One region of the Microbulbifer regidiadema genome, then DNA from elsewhere that is predicted to be linked to it. Evidence: predicted binding sites of a transcription regulator. Region 1 holds the regulator's gene; the other holds the start of a gene.
What was found. The regulator LexA, encoded in region 1, represses DNA repair genes until DNA is damaged. The targets are predictions, from matches to a motif close to ACTGTNTNTANANACAGT.
Positions count from the first base shown of each region.

Region 2: the regulator LexA is predicted to act here: its motif matches at 5,105-5,122, upstream of ACJJIK_RS00965 (ATP-dependent helicase).

Region 1 is NZ_CP174297.1:412,417-419,817, reverse strand. Features, by position in the region: gene ACJJIK_RS01765 (TetR/AcrR family transcriptional regulator) at 1-484, opposite strand, end outside; gene ACJJIK_RS01760 (LOG family protein) at 783-1,421, opposite strand; gene lexA (transcriptional repressor LexA) at 1,584-2,189, shown strand; gene ACJJIK_RS01750 (hypothetical protein) at 2,282-2,536, opposite strand; gene ACJJIK_RS01745 (DUF6586 family protein) at 2,794-3,285, opposite strand; gene topA (type I DNA topoisomerase) at 3,289-5,976, opposite strand; gene ACJJIK_RS01735 (hypothetical protein) at 6,184-6,714, opposite strand; gene ACJJIK_RS01730 (universal stress protein) at 6,859-7,302, shown strand; gene ACJJIK_RS01725 (ATP-binding cassette domain-containing protein) at 7,355-7,401, opposite strand, start outside.
Region 2 is NZ_CP174297.1:224,531-231,931, reverse strand. Features, by position in the region: gene ACJJIK_RS01000 (LytR/AlgR family response regulator transcription factor) at 1-385, shown strand, start outside; gene ACJJIK_RS00995 (SulP family inorganic anion transporter) at 523-2,235, opposite strand; gene ACJJIK_RS00990 (TIGR01244 family sulfur transferase) at 2,377-2,790, opposite strand; gene ACJJIK_RS00985 (MBL fold metallo-hydrolase) at 2,847-3,725, opposite strand; gene ACJJIK_RS00980 (metalloregulator ArsR/SmtB family transcription factor) at 3,818-4,132, shown strand; gene ACJJIK_RS00975 (YeeE/YedE family protein) at 4,137-4,574, shown strand; gene ACJJIK_RS00970 (DUF6691 family protein) at 4,574-5,005, shown strand; gene ACJJIK_RS00965 (ATP-dependent helicase) at 5,140-7,362, shown strand.

The sequences.
Region 1 (7,401 bases):
TAAAGTAAAGGCGCCAGTAGAAGGTTTCCGGATCCAGCCCCGGCAGCGCTTCCGCCAACAGGCCGGCAAAACGGCGGTAGCTATCCCCATATCGGGATACGATAAATCGGCGCAGATGCCCCTGGAACTGGGTATAGGCCAACCCCAGCAGGCGCATAAACCGCTGCGGATCTTTCCCCTCCAAGCCCAGGCTTCCCAGGCCAACCCGGTACAGGCACTCGATCAGCTCCTCCACCCCCAGGGACTGCCCCTCGGCAACACGGCGATCCAGCTCTTCCTCCAGCGCATCGGTGAAAGGTGTTAGGAAACGTTCGAATACCGCCTGTATCAATTCCTTTTTGGAGCCAAAATGATAGTTAACTGCGGCCAGATTCACTCCCGCCGTGCTCGTGATCGTTCTCAAAGAGGTTTCAGTAAAACCTCGTTCAGCAAACAGCACTTCCGCTGCATCGAGTATCCGGCTGACCGTATCTGTCTGACTCATAAGTCTCAAACACCATTTAAAACATACGTTTAATCGCCGCCAGAGTAGCACATTCTCACTGCCGCAGAGCCCACTGGATAGGCGCCCCGCAGCCTCAGTCAAAGTGCCGAACGCCCCCAGACCCCCTTAGCGCTAAAGTGTGAGAGCAGTCCAGGTAAAAGTTTGAGCGGGGGTGTTTTTTAGTGCTTTAGAGATCGCAGGCTGGGGGATACCGCAAAAGAAAAGCGACCCGTTGAAGGATCGCAGAGTTGTTCGGGAGTAATTCAGAGCCCCGCTTTAGTTCGGTTTATTTGCGAGCTTATGCTTTCACATGCATATATTTCATAATTAGAGCCGCAGCCTCCTCCACACTATCGACAAGATGGAAGAGGTCGAGATCACCGGCATCGATGCAGTTGCGCTCTAAAACGGTATCTACCAGCCAGTCGTAGAGCCCACTCCAGTAGCGCTTACCCACCAATACAATCGGGAAGCGCCGCACTTTCTGGGTTTGTACCAGGGTGAGTGCTTCAAACAGCTCATCCAGCGTGCCGTACCCGCCGGGGAGCCCGACAAATCCGAGCGCGTGCTTTACAAATATAAACTTGCGCACAAAAAAGTAGCGGAAATTCAAACTGATATCTTGATAGGGATTCGCCGCCTGCTCAAAGGGCAGCTCTATATTTAAGCCAATCGACGCGCCCGGCTGGGCAAAGGCACCCCGGTTACAGGCCTCCATCAAACCCGGCCCGCCGCCGGTAATCACCGGTATTCCCTCCGCAGCGAGAAGCTCTCCCAACTTCACGCCCTGCTGGTACTCAGGACTATCCTCTGTAAACCTCGCCCCTCCAAACACAGTTACAGCCCCGCCCAACGCAATCAATCGCTCTATTCCATCGACCAACTCAGACTGAATACGAAGCACCCTCCAAGCTTCCGGCATCTTTGCGTCCAACATTACGTTTCCCCCTTATTGTCAGCTCTTTCAACGTTTTCTGCTTTCCTTACTTTCTCTCTCAATGTAGCAGTTCACAAAGACTAAAAGCTGAGGATTGCGCGAACATTAAATCTGTATATAATTCCAGCAACTGTATATAAATACAGAAAACTAGGTAAAACTATGACCAATCTCACCGCTCGTCAGACTCAGGTTCTCGACCTGATCAAAGCCTACCTGGATGAAACAGGCTACCCGCCAACACGGGCAGAAATCGCCCAGGAACTAGGCTTTCGCTCACCTAATGCCGCTGAGGAACACCTGAAAGCTCTCGCTAGAAAAGGCGCCATTGAGATGGTTGCCGGTGCCTCCCGTGGAATACGTATCCCCGACCATCAATCCGGTCTACCCATTGTGGGACGGGTTGCCGCAGGTCACCCGGTCCTCGCCGCTGAGCATATTGAGGACTACTGCGACATGCCTGCCAGCTTTTTCCACCCACCGGCCGATTACCTGCTGCGGGTGCACGGCATGAGTATGCGCGACGCCGGGATTCTCGATGGGGATTTACTCGCCGTACAAAAAACGGAACAGGTGCGCAACGGACAGATCGTGGTTGCCCGAATTGATGATGAGGTTACTGTGAAGCGTTTTCGCCGCAAGGGTAATCAGGCAACGGTTCAGCTGCTTCCTGAAAATGATGACTTTGAGTTAATTCAGGTCGATATGAGAGATAAGAACTTTGTGATTGAGGGGCTGGCTGTCGGTGTGATTCGCCAAGCACCTTAAGGCGCTCTAAAAACAACAACAGCGGCCACTGGCCGCTGCTGATTTAACCAATAGCACTGACATTAATGCAATGCTGCTATCAGGCATTACTATTAGTGAACGGTGTGATTTACCGGCATCAACTCTTCTTCCTCGAAGTAGCCCACCTCTAGATCGTCCAGATTTTGCACAGCTTCAATACCCGCTTCCAGCATAGCCCGAGCTACAGCAACCTTGTGCTTTTGCAAAAACTGAAGGCTCTCTGCTGAAAAAGAGATGCTCACCAAAGGGTCCTCCTTGTGGCCAGCACGACGCAAGGCTACATCGCCATTAGCCAACTCGATAATCTCAAAAGTTTCGGAGGACATTCGCTTTTCCTTCACGGCACAGTAGTTTGCGCCCAGTGTACCACAGGCTTGCGGGAAGTTTCATTCGCCCCGCTCAAGTCCGAGATGTTCTCAATTAATTTATACTCTGGCCCATTTTTAAGCTGGGACTTAGACAACTGCGCAGCAGTGTCGAACCCCTGCGACAAAAACAGGGGCCGACCTGAAAGCAGTGAAGAATACGGGCCTTAAAGGCCCGCAAAAAGATCAGTGAATTGCCCAGGGGCTTCGGAGATGACTTAACACTCGTCCAGATGGGCCCGCTGCCTCACCACCAGCTCGCTCAGGCAGCGATGCCAGTCGAGCAGCGACTCTTTGCACAGGGGGGCAAATTCTGGCGCGGCGACTTCATTGTGTAGCGGTATTAAATTGACCGGCTGTGACTTTTCCTCGGCAGCCGCAGATATTTTCTGCTGCTCCTGCCAGGCGTGCAGCATATGGGACAGCCAGCTTTGCGGATCGCCCACCAGGCCTGCCAGTTCATTGACCTCAGCACTGGCCCGCCCCTGGACACCCAGCGCATCGATAATCAACTGCGGGGAAGCCGGCTCAAACCCCAGCTGAAGCTGGCTGGCCTGCTCTGCGAGAAAGGCCCGGTAGGCCTTGCACAACTGCATCAATGCCGCTTCCTCCAGCGCATCGCGCTGGAGGGGAATATCCCACGGCTGCTGCAACAGCAACTGGCCCTTGCGCAGAGCCGAAGTCACATGGATGGTGTAGGGGTTACTCATGGCCTACTTCTTTGCCGCTGCTTTTTTAGTCGCAGGCTTCTTGCGCTTGGCAGCCGTGCTCTTGGTCGAGGCCTCTACTTTCCAACTGCCATCGCGGTAAAAAGCACGCCAACCGGTCGCCTTGCCTTCCTCCTCAGATTGAACGTATTGCTCCTGAGTTTTACGACTGAATCGAACCACCGTATCCCGGCCACTATCGTCCTGCGTCGGCGCAGAAAATAGGAAGCTGTATTTTGGATCGATTTCGCTCTGGTGGGGCAGCAACTCTTTGACCAGCGGAGCCCGGGTCTCGCGGTTTTTGGGGAACTGACTGGCAGCCAGGAACAGACCCGAGGCACCATCGCGCAGGATGTAGTGATCCTCCACTTTGATACAGGCCAGCTCCGGCATGGGAACCGGGTCCATTTTCGGTGGTGCCGGCTGTCCATTTTTTAACAGCTTGCGAGTGTTCTTACAGCTCTCATTGGTACAGCCAAAGTACTTGCCAAAGCGGCCCGACTTTAACTGCATATCACTGCCACATTTATCACACTCGATAATCGGACCATCGTACCCTTTAATTTTAAAGGTGCCCTGCTCTATCTCGTAGCCGCTGCAATCCGGGTTATTGCCGCAAATATGTAATTTGCGCTGCTCGTCCAACAAGTAGCTATCCATGGCAGTACCGCACTTGCCACAGCGGCGCTTCTCGCGCAGCAGCCTGGATTCCGCTTCCTCGTCCTTGTCCGCATCGACCGCTTCGTCCCCCGATACCAGGTTCATGGTATTGGTACAGCGCTCTTTGGGCGGCAGTGCGTAACCGGAGCAGCCGAGGAACACCCCGGTGGAACCGGTGCGAATCTGCATATGGCGGCCACACTTGCCGCACTCGATATCGGTATCGGTCGGCGTGTTGCGGCGCATGCCCGCATCGGCAGACTGGGCTTTTTCCAGACGCCCGGAAAAGTCCTGATAAAACTCATCGAGCAGTTGCTTCCAGCCCTTATCGCCATCGGCAACTGCGTCCAGAGATTCCTCCAGGTTTGCAGTAAAGCCGTAATCCATCAGGTTCTTAAAGCTTTCGCTGAGGCGGTCGGTGACAATATCCCCCATTTTCTCGGCGTAAAAACGGCGGTTCTCCAAACGCACATAACCGCGATCCTGGATCGTGGAAATAATGGAGGCGTAGGTGGAGGGGCGGCCGATGCCGCGCTTCTCCAGCTCTTTAACCAGGGCCGCTTCGCTAAAGCGCGCCGGCGGCTTGGTAAAGTGCTGTTTGGGGTCCAGCTGCTGAAGGGACAGTTTATCCCCGACCTTCACATCCGGAAGCAGTAGATCCTCATCCTTTTTGCCGCTCGCTGGAGCGACTTTGAGGAAACCGTCAAATCGAATCACCCGGCCCCGTGCGCGCAACTCAAAGTCACCGGCACTGACCACAATTGAAGAGGAGGTGAACTGGGCTGGGGTCATCTGGCAGGCCACGAACTGCTGCCAAATCAGGTTGTACAGCCTCTCCGCGTCCCGCTCGACACCGGAGAGCATATTCGGGGCGATACGCACATCGGATGGGCGAATCGCTTCGTGCGCTTCTTGAGCGCCCTCTTTGCTGCTGTAGCTGTTAGGGCTTTGCGGCAGATATTTATCGCCGTAATTCTCGCCAATATAATCCCGCGCAGATTCCACTGCCTCTTTACTGAGGTTGGTGGAGTCAGTACGCATATAGGTGATATGACCGGCTTCATACAAACGCTGGGCCAGGGTCATGGTCTTCTTCACGCTGAAGCCGAGACGGTTACTGGCCGCCTGCTGCAAGGTGGAAGTAATAAATGGCGCGCCGGGCTTGGAACTGGTGGGTTTGTCGTCGCGGGCTGAAACGACAAACTCACTGGACTGCAGCTGCTTGGCAGCATTCATCGCCAGCTCTTCGTTGGTGGGGCGGAAAGCCTCACCGGCCTGCTTTTTCACCTCGAGGCGCAACTTGGCCGCCTTTGTCGTTGCGGTGTCGGCAAACAGGGTCCAGTACTCTTCGGGAATAAACGCGCGGATTTCCCGCTCCCGCTCCACCACCAGGCGAACCGCAACGGATTGCACACGCCCCGCAGACAAGCCCCTGGCCACTTTCTCCCACAGGAGTGGGGATACCATATAGCCGACAATCCGATCGAGGAAGCGGCGCGCCTGCTGGGCGTTGACGCGGTTAATATTCAGACGGCCGGGATCTTTAAAAGCCTCCTGAATCGCCGATTTGGTGATTTCGTTAAACACAACCCGGCGGTAGCGGTCGTTATCGCCGCCAATCGCCTCGCGCAAATGCCAGGCAATCGCCTCTCCCTCGCGGTCCAAGTCCGTTGCGAGATAGATGTGATCGGCGCCTTCGGCGAGCCGCTGCAATTCGCTCACCACTTTCTCTTTGCCCGGCAGTATCTCGTAGTGGGCCTGCCACTCCTGATCCGGGTCTATCCCCATACGCTTGATCAGCTGCTCGCGATTTTTCTTGCGCTTGTAAGCCTCTTTCGCCTCGGGGGAAAGCTTGCGTGTTTCCGCCGCACGACGCGCGCGCTCCTTTGCGTCAACCGGTTGTTTATTGCCCCCACCCGTGGGCAAATCGCGAATATGGCCGACACTGGACTTCACAACAAAGTCCTTGCCGAGATATTTATTGATGGTTTTCGCTTTGGCCGGTGATTCGACGATGACCAGTGATTTACCCATAAGCCTTTGATTTCAAATGAAAATTTACTGCTATTGCAAGTCTTGTAAGCCCTCTTATCGGGCTTGTGCTGCGCGAATATATAAGCCTCACATCAAGCGCGGTCAAGCAAAGCTGACAATTTTCCGCTCTCAGTCACCAAAATTGGCACCGGCCAGTCCGCTAAAATGCGACCCCGTAGACGCTCTTTTATACCGCTTTCCCGCCGCTCAGAGCGGCCCCTCAGTGCCCGAGTGGGCGCTCACTTTCCGAATAGCTTCTTCTATTAAGGGGGTGTATTCATCGAGCGAAGCCATCAACTTTTGGAAGGCCTGTTCACCGCCGGTTTCCGGCCACTGAATACCGAGACCCACCGGGGTTGCGGTAATGGCACAGGCTCCCCGGGGGATTTTTTCCAGCAGCTGGTGTAAATATTTCCACGCAGCCTGTGGCGCCGGCTGGCCATCGACCCAATCCCAGACACCGGAAAAATTCAGCTCGTGCTCCAAGCGCTGCTTGTCCAGCACCCAATCCACTTGCAACCCTTTGCGATTCTGCCAGCAGCGGTAATAGACCGCCGCAGTGCCATCGCCTAAGGCGGCGGGCAGCGCCTGGATTTGTACGGTAATGCCGGCCCGGGCCGCCCGGCTGCGCAGGTCCGCCAGGCGGCTGTCGCGGGCATTGGGCTTGAGCCACATCACCGGGCCCAGCACCAGCGCGATGGCAAACACGATGATAATCACCGGCAACCAATCAGACATAACCATTCCTCATTGTGGAAAAAAGTGACTATTGTGCGGTGTTTCGTGTGATCTATGTCAATCGGTTTTTTTTGCGGTAGACTCAAAATAGGTGTCAAAAGGGTGTTTTCACAGTCAATAAAAAGGGATAGGAGCAGGTAAATTATGGCGAAATACCAACACATCCTCGTGGGCTTGGACCTGTCAAAAGAGTCTTCTCAGGTACTTGAAAAAGCGGCGGATATGGCTGAGGCATTTGGTGCAGAGCTAAGTTTACTGCACGCCATTGAGCCCCTGACCTTTGCCTATGGCGGGGATATCCCTATGGACCTCTCCGAGGTACAGGAGCAGCTACAGTCCCAGGCCAAGGAGCAGCTGCAAAAAGCCGCCGGGCCGCTAAATATCCCCGCCGATCGCCAGCACGTCATCCTCGGCCAACCCTCCACCGAAATTCACCGCCTGGCCCAGGATATCCAGGCCGATCTGATTATTATTGGCAGCCACGGCCGCCACGGCTTGGCGCTGCTGCTCGGTTCCACCGCCAATGGCGTCCTCCACGGCGCCAAATGCGATGTCCTGGCCATTCGGGTCTTTGTGGAGGACGAATAACCCGGGCAAAAAAAGGGAAGCGGCATCAGTTGCAACTTCCCTATTCCCCCCGCTAGTCGTCGCCGCCTTCCAGCTCCGACCAGCGCTCAAAAGCCTCTT
Region 2 (7,401 bases), 190 kb from region 1:
AGCACAGGAGGATTCACCCTCAACACCCAGTGCCACCTCAGCCAACTACCTGGACACCAGCAATAAAATCTTTATAAAAGACGGGGAGCGCTGCTGGCTTGTTGAGATTGGGAATATTCGATATTTTGAAAATTGTGGCAATCACGCGCAAGTCTTCTTTGAAGACAACAAGCCGTTTATCTATAAATCCCTGGCAAAAATTGAGCAGAGACTGAACCCGGAGATGTTTTTCCGCGCCAACCGACAACAAATCATCAATTTAAACTATATTAAGAATATTGAACCCTGGATAAATAGTGGGCTAATGGTAACCATGACTGACGGTAAAGAAATAGAAGTTGCCCGGCGACCAGCCTGTCGCTTGCGGGAGATGCTGAGCTTTTAGGGGCGATCAGGAGAAAAATACGGCATAACTCTACAAGCTTCCAGGTAGGCCTCGACACAGTAGCAAACAAATGCGGCAATCTTAGGTCAGCAGCTCAAAAAGCTGCTGTCACTTCCTGACGGCAATACCCGCCCCCCCTAACCCAGCCGTGCAAATGCCTGATACTGACTTAAAAATACATCGCCAGATAACCGCTGTAGAAAATTACTCTTCTTCAAGCAGTCCATCACCGGCCCTTTCACTTCCGATAGGTGCAGTTGAATTCCCCTCTCCACCAGGGCGCGATCAATAGATTCCAGCACCTCCAGGGCACTCCAATCTATTTCATTTACTGCGCTGCACATCAATATCACATGCTTCACTTTCGGATTGCGGGCCAGATCTATATAAATGCGCTCCTCTAAAACCCCAATATTCGAGAAAATTAAACGGCCATCTACACGAAAAGTAAGAATCTCAGGAATGGTTTTTACTTTATGCCGGTGGATATTGCGAAAATGCTCTGTTCCCTCTACCAATCCCACTTCTGCAATGTGGGGCTTTGAGGCCCGATAGATAAATAACAGTAGTGAAACACCTACTCCACAGGCAACTCCCGGCTCTACACCAAGCAACAACGTGACGGCGATCGTCAGAGTTACTGCGAGAAAGTCTGCCTTGGCAAAATGCCAAGTCTTACCCAGAATGGAAAAATCAACCAGCGATAGAACGGCCACAATAATAGTGGCGGCCAGAGTCGTTTTGGGAAGGTAGTATAGAAACGGCGTTAAGAAGAGTGCAGCCAGGGCAATACCCACTGCGGTAAAAATACTGGCTAACTGTGTTTGCGCACCCGCTGCATCATTCACCACTGAGCGGGAGAATCCCCCACTCACAGGGAACCCACCTGAGAAGCCAGCGCCCATATTGGCCATACCCAGAGCGATCAATTCCTGGTTGCTATCAATCCTCTGCCTGCGCTTAGCGGCCAGGGTTTTAGCAACGGATACAGATTCCACATAACCAATAATGGCAATCATTAGTGCCGGTACCAGCAAGGCCTCAAGGAGTGGCAGTGATATCTTGGGCAGATTAAGTACAGGTAAACCTGAGGGAATAAAACCAACCAATGCGACTTGTCGCGCCTCATAGCCCAACCCAAAAGACAACCCCATCGTTGCCAGCACCCCCATTGCTGGAGCGGCTCTGGATAGGAGTTCGGCGGTACTCGACGATAAACCCATAGCTTGAAGTAGCCCTGCCCCATAGGCTCGTGCCCAATAGAGAAATAGTACCACCCCCAGACCGGTTATAAGCGCTAGATTATTAACCGTATTGAGGTTTCCCCATAGGGAGGCGATCAATTCAGGCGCGGTATCGCCACTGGCAGGTATACCCAGCAAGTGGCGCAACTGACTCAGTGCGATCAGCAAGGCGGAAGCGGTGATAAAGCCCGATATTACTGGGTGAGAGAGAAAATTAGCGAGCATCCCCAGGCGCAAAGCACCCAGCACGGCAAGAATGGCTCCAGATAGGAGTGCAAGGGCAGTAGCAGCACTCAGGTAGTCAACCGCACCCGATGCTGTAACCTCCGCTAATGCAGTGGCACTCATTAAGGAAACCACAGCAACCGGCCCTACCGATAGGGTACGACTAGTCCCAAAAATACCGTAAACGATAAGGGGCAATATACTGGCATACAGCCCCACCTCAGCGGGCAGACCGGCAAGAATAGCGTAAGCGAGGGATTGCGGGATCAATAATACGGTAACGATTGCTGCGGCTAACAAGTCCCGAAGCAGAATTTCACGATTATAACCATGAAAAATATTAAGAATGGGAAACCATCTGGAATACTGCTGCTCAGCCATTATTTACTGCCCGCGCTTTTACTATCCACAGCCCTCCTTATACGCAGGACCCAGGGAGATAAGTGGCGGCGCTCCATTGTGCCGCCATAGAGAATCGTTATTTATCAGCAAACAGTATTGATTGCCGATAAATATTTGCAGTTAAGGTTCGATTGTGACCAGTGCCGCACTAATATCAAAACCCGCCTGCTGAGCCTGGGTGTACAGCTGCTTTTTATCCGCGCCCATCAGGAGTTTAGCTCCGGCCCAAACCTGACTGGAGCGATTACCCGTTCGGCAGAAAGCGTGTACTTTCTCTCCACTTTGTAAAACATCGCGAAACGCCTCACAGTGATTTTGCAGCATACGCCCACGGGCAAAAGGGATAGCCACAAATTTTATCCCCACCGCTAGCGCCGCCTGCTCCATTTCAGTGTAAGAGGGGTGAGCTTCACTCTCACCTTCAGGGCAATTGCATACCACGACTTGAACCCCACTCTGAGCCAAAGGCGCCATGGTTTCACAGGTAATATGCTCAGAGACACTCACTTGATCATCTAACACTTTAATATTCATTATCACCTCAATTTTATACATTCAATAGAGCGAATCACACGGATCAATAAGTTCGTTTAGAGCAGGTTAAGTGGCACCTTTAGGTAAACTGTGCCGTTGGACTCTGCCGGAGGCATCTGCCCAGCCCGGATATTGACCTGTACCGAAGGTACAATCAGCCTTGGCACAGATAGAGTGGAATCACGCTTGCGCCGCACTGCGACAAAATCCTCCTCGGCCACACCATCGCGCAGGTGAATATTTTCTCTGCGCTGCTCACCAACACTGGTCTCGCACTGGTAGTCCCGCTTGCCCTTAGGCGGGTAGTCGTGGCACATAAACATGCGGGTTTGATCCGGCAGGGACAAGATTTTGCGCACCGAGCGATACAACTCCGACGCATCGCCCCCGGGAAAATCACAGCGCGCACTACCAACATCCGGCATAAATAGGGTATCGCCAACAAACAGGGCGTCGCCGATTAACCAGGCCATATCTGCGGGGGTGTGACCGGGACTGTAAATAACTTTCGCTGTCAGCTGCCCCACCTGGAAAGTCTCACCGTCCTTAAAGAGGTGATCAAACTGACTGCCATCAGCCAGAAACTCCCGCTCAAGATTGAATACATCGCGGAAAATTTGCTGCACCTGACAAATCTGCTCGCCAATCCCTATTCGCCCCCCCAGCTTCTGCCGCAAAAATGGCGCGGCCGACAAATGATCGGCATGGGCGTGGGTCTCCAGTATCCACTCCAGGGTCAAGCCTTTATCCCGGATAAAAGACACCAGCTCTTCGGCACTTCGGCTACAGGTACGGCCGGAAGCCACATCAAAATTGAGCACAGAGTCCACTACAGCGGCGGAACCCCCTTCCCTGTCGTACACCACATAGCTCCAGGTCTCCGTTTCCCGGTCTAGGAATGGCTGCACCTGCGCAGGGTGTTGTTGTTGAGGCATCTTCAGCCCTCCAGTATTCGCTACACTAACAATATACAATCTGATAATATATAAAACAATATATTGTAACTATGTAAACTGTTTTAGTCCCTATGTCTGATACTGAACATCTCGACCTTACAAAAATGCGCGATTCCGCCAACCAGGCGGCTATGATGCTGCGCTCCCTGGCCAACCGGGACCGCCTGTTACTGCTGTGTCAGCTTAGCCAGGAAGAACTCAATGTCGGCGAGCTGGAAGAGCGCCTGGGCATCCACCAACCAAGCCTGTCCCAGCAGCTGGGGGTCCTCCGCCGCGAGGGCTTGGTCGAAACACGCCGAGAGGGAAAAAACGTCTACTACCGGGTTGCAGACCCGCGCGTGCTGACCCTGCTGCAAACTCTCTACCAACTCTACTGCGCGGAGTAGCCCTATGACTATCGATTGGGCCGCCTTCACTCCAGGCTCCGCACTCGCAGGGGGGCTACTGATCGGCCTCGCCAGTGCTACTTTACTCGCCTTTAATGGTCGCATCGCAGGTATTTCCGGCATTATTGGCAACCTGCTTAACCACCGCCGAGACACCCTATGGCACTTAGCCTTTATTGGCGGGTTATTGATGAGCCCTTTTGCCTGGAAGGTTTTTGCGGCAATGCCCACCATTGATATTAAGGCAGATTACCCCAGCTTAATTACAGCCGGTTTACTCGTGGGCCTGGGTACTCAAATGGCATCCGGTTGCACCAGCGGCCACGGCGTTTGCGGCCTATCCCGACGCTCTATTCGCTCACTAACCGCCACCCTAATATTTATGACTGCGGGCTTCACCACCGTTTTTCTAATAAGGCACCTGCTGGTGGGGCAATTCTGATGAAAACCAATATCAGCGCACTCTGCGCGGGACTGATTTTTGGCCTGGGACTACTACTCTCCGGCATGACCAACCCGGAAAAAGTACTGGGCTTCCTCGATCTTGTTGGCGCCTGGGATCCATCTCTGGGACTGGTGATGTTTAGCGCTATTGCTGTGGGGCTACCCCTGTTCCACTTGGTCACAAGGCGTGGAAAATCTATCTGGAATCAGCCCCTCCATCTACCCACAAAAAGCCGGATCGATCGCCGCCTAGCGCTGGGCAGCCTTCTGTTTGGCGCAGGCTGGGGATTGGTCGGCCTCTGCCCGGGACCGGCCCTTGTCGCTGCCGGGGCCGGGCAGCCAAAAGCCTTGATATTTGTTCTCGCTATGCTCACAGGCATGAGCATATTCCAACTCTTTGGTAGCAAGCGCACCACAGCAGCGAAATAAGTAAGCCCGGGGCTGATCGGCAAGCCCCCTTTTGCTGCCCCCGATTACCCCTGGAATCCCCCGGCCAAAGGCGGCGCTACTTGTAAGGCGGCACCAAACACTGGCAAAATATCCAGTATTTGGGTGAAAATGCGATGGGCGGCAACAATCTCACATCAGAGCAACAGGCAATCGCAGACCACAGCGGCGGTCACGCTAAAATCATTGCCGTTGCCGGCTCCGGCAAAACCACCGCCCTACTGCACTATATAAAGAATCGCCTGGATGCAGGCATCCCCCCCGAGCGACTACTGGTATTGATGTACAACCGCAGCGCGCGCGAGGACTTTGATCGGCGCATGAAAGGCTTGGCCGAGGGCCCTATACCGGCAGTACACACCTTCCACAGTGTCGGGTATCGCCTATACCAACGCATGATTGCCAACAATCATCTTACTGCCGCCAATCTCTCCCCCCTGCCACAAGCCACTATTCAATTACAGATATGGAAAGCGATTGAAGAGTGTGCCCCTACCCACGAATTAGAGGAGATTCGCGCGCGCAAGCAGTCTGAAATTGAAGCCGCAGAATTTTTTATCGACTATGCCAAAACCATTTTATCCGGGGAGCTAAGCGCATTTCAGGAGCTAAAACTCGGCGACGAGTTTATGTATTTTCTACAGGTATTTCGCACTTTCGAAGCGTGGCGCCGCAGCCAAAGTGCCGTGACCTATGCCGACCTGATTTACGATCCCGCCATGCTGCTCAGCACCGATGAGCAAATGGCCGAGCAGTACGGCGGTTATTATGAAGATATCCTGGTAGACGAATACCAGGATATCAATGAGATACAACACTTTTTACTGCGAGCTCTCAATGGGGAGTCCGGCAACGTCATCGCTATCGGTGATCCAGACCAAACGATTTATGAATGGCGCGGCTCCAAGCCGGATTTCCTACTCAATCTTTTTGATAGGGACTTCCCCCCCTCAAATATTTACCACCTGAGCCGCACCTTTCGTTACGGCCACCAGCTATCTCTAGCCGCCAACCATTTTATTGAGAACAATCGCGATCGCGCCGATATATTCTGCATATCCGCCAGTGAGGAACAACAAACAGAGATAGAGCAGGTGACAACCGATAAAGAGGGTCGCTGGCTGGTAGAACACCTACGCAGATACCAAAAACAGGGGCAGGCTCTCAGGGACGTTGCCGTATTGGTACGACTGTGGTCGATCGCAGCACCTATTGAGCTGGCGCTACTGGCCAACAATATCCCCTACCGATCCGCCAGCCGCAATACCGTACTGTCCCGTCGTGAGTTGCGGCCACTGTTTTGGAGTCTGAATATTGCCTCCGGCCGCTTTACCGAACTTTCGGCCAAACGCCGCCAGCAAGGACTTTATGAATGGCTGACCGCCCCCCATGTCCGCATTCCACGCAAAGTTTTGGAGCCCGTTTGTTCCACCCTGGCCACTCTGGATAAAGACTGGGGCAAACAGTTAATTACCCTGCTGCCAGAAGGCTTGAGCAAACCCCAAGCCAAACGCCTGCGCCAGCGGGCAGACCTGCTCACCCAGATTGAGAGCTGGCGGGGCCATGCTGGAGAACTGTTGCGCCGCCATATCGGCGAATTGGAGCTTCTCAGTGGGATCGCTGATGACGCCTTCACTCGTCAACAGGGGGAGGAAAGACAGCAGACGATCATCGCCTTCTGCAAGTATCTGGACACACTGAAGCAATCCCCCGCAGAAGCCCTGGCACACCTGCAGGAACTACAGCGGCAACATCGAGAGGGCGAGCAATCCCGTGTCGATGGTATTCAAATAACCACGATGCACCAGGCCAAGGGGCTGGAGTGGGGGCAAGTTATTATCCCGAGCCTCACCCAGCACAATATGCCCTACCAACCCCAGCGAGACTTCTCTACACCCGCCTCCCTGGAAAGCGAGCGCCGCCTGATGTATGTCGCTATGACCCGGGCAAAATCAAAGCTGTTCTTATTGGCCCCCACGGAAAATACCGATAAAAAGGATCCCGAGGCTTCGCAGCCCTCTCTGTTTATCAATGAAATGCAACTCCCGCTAAGTAAGTTAATGGCAGATGCTCTGCGGGATCGTCCAGACAAAATCGATACCGATGTACCAGTATCACGCCAGGCACTCCACTATTTAGAGGCCTGCGATTACAACCCCAATATCAGCGCACCCCGCGCACCAATACGAAAACCCGAACCCGGTGAAAGCCTGCGCCACCAAAAACTCGGCTATGGCAGGGTTTTGGGCTGGGAGGATAAGCGCATAGAGATCTTATTTAGCGATGGCAAGGCTCGTCGATTTGATTGGGAAACCCTGTCACAGTATCTGATGCAGTGATGGCCCGGTGAAATTTTTACCGTTACTGTTGATTTCGGA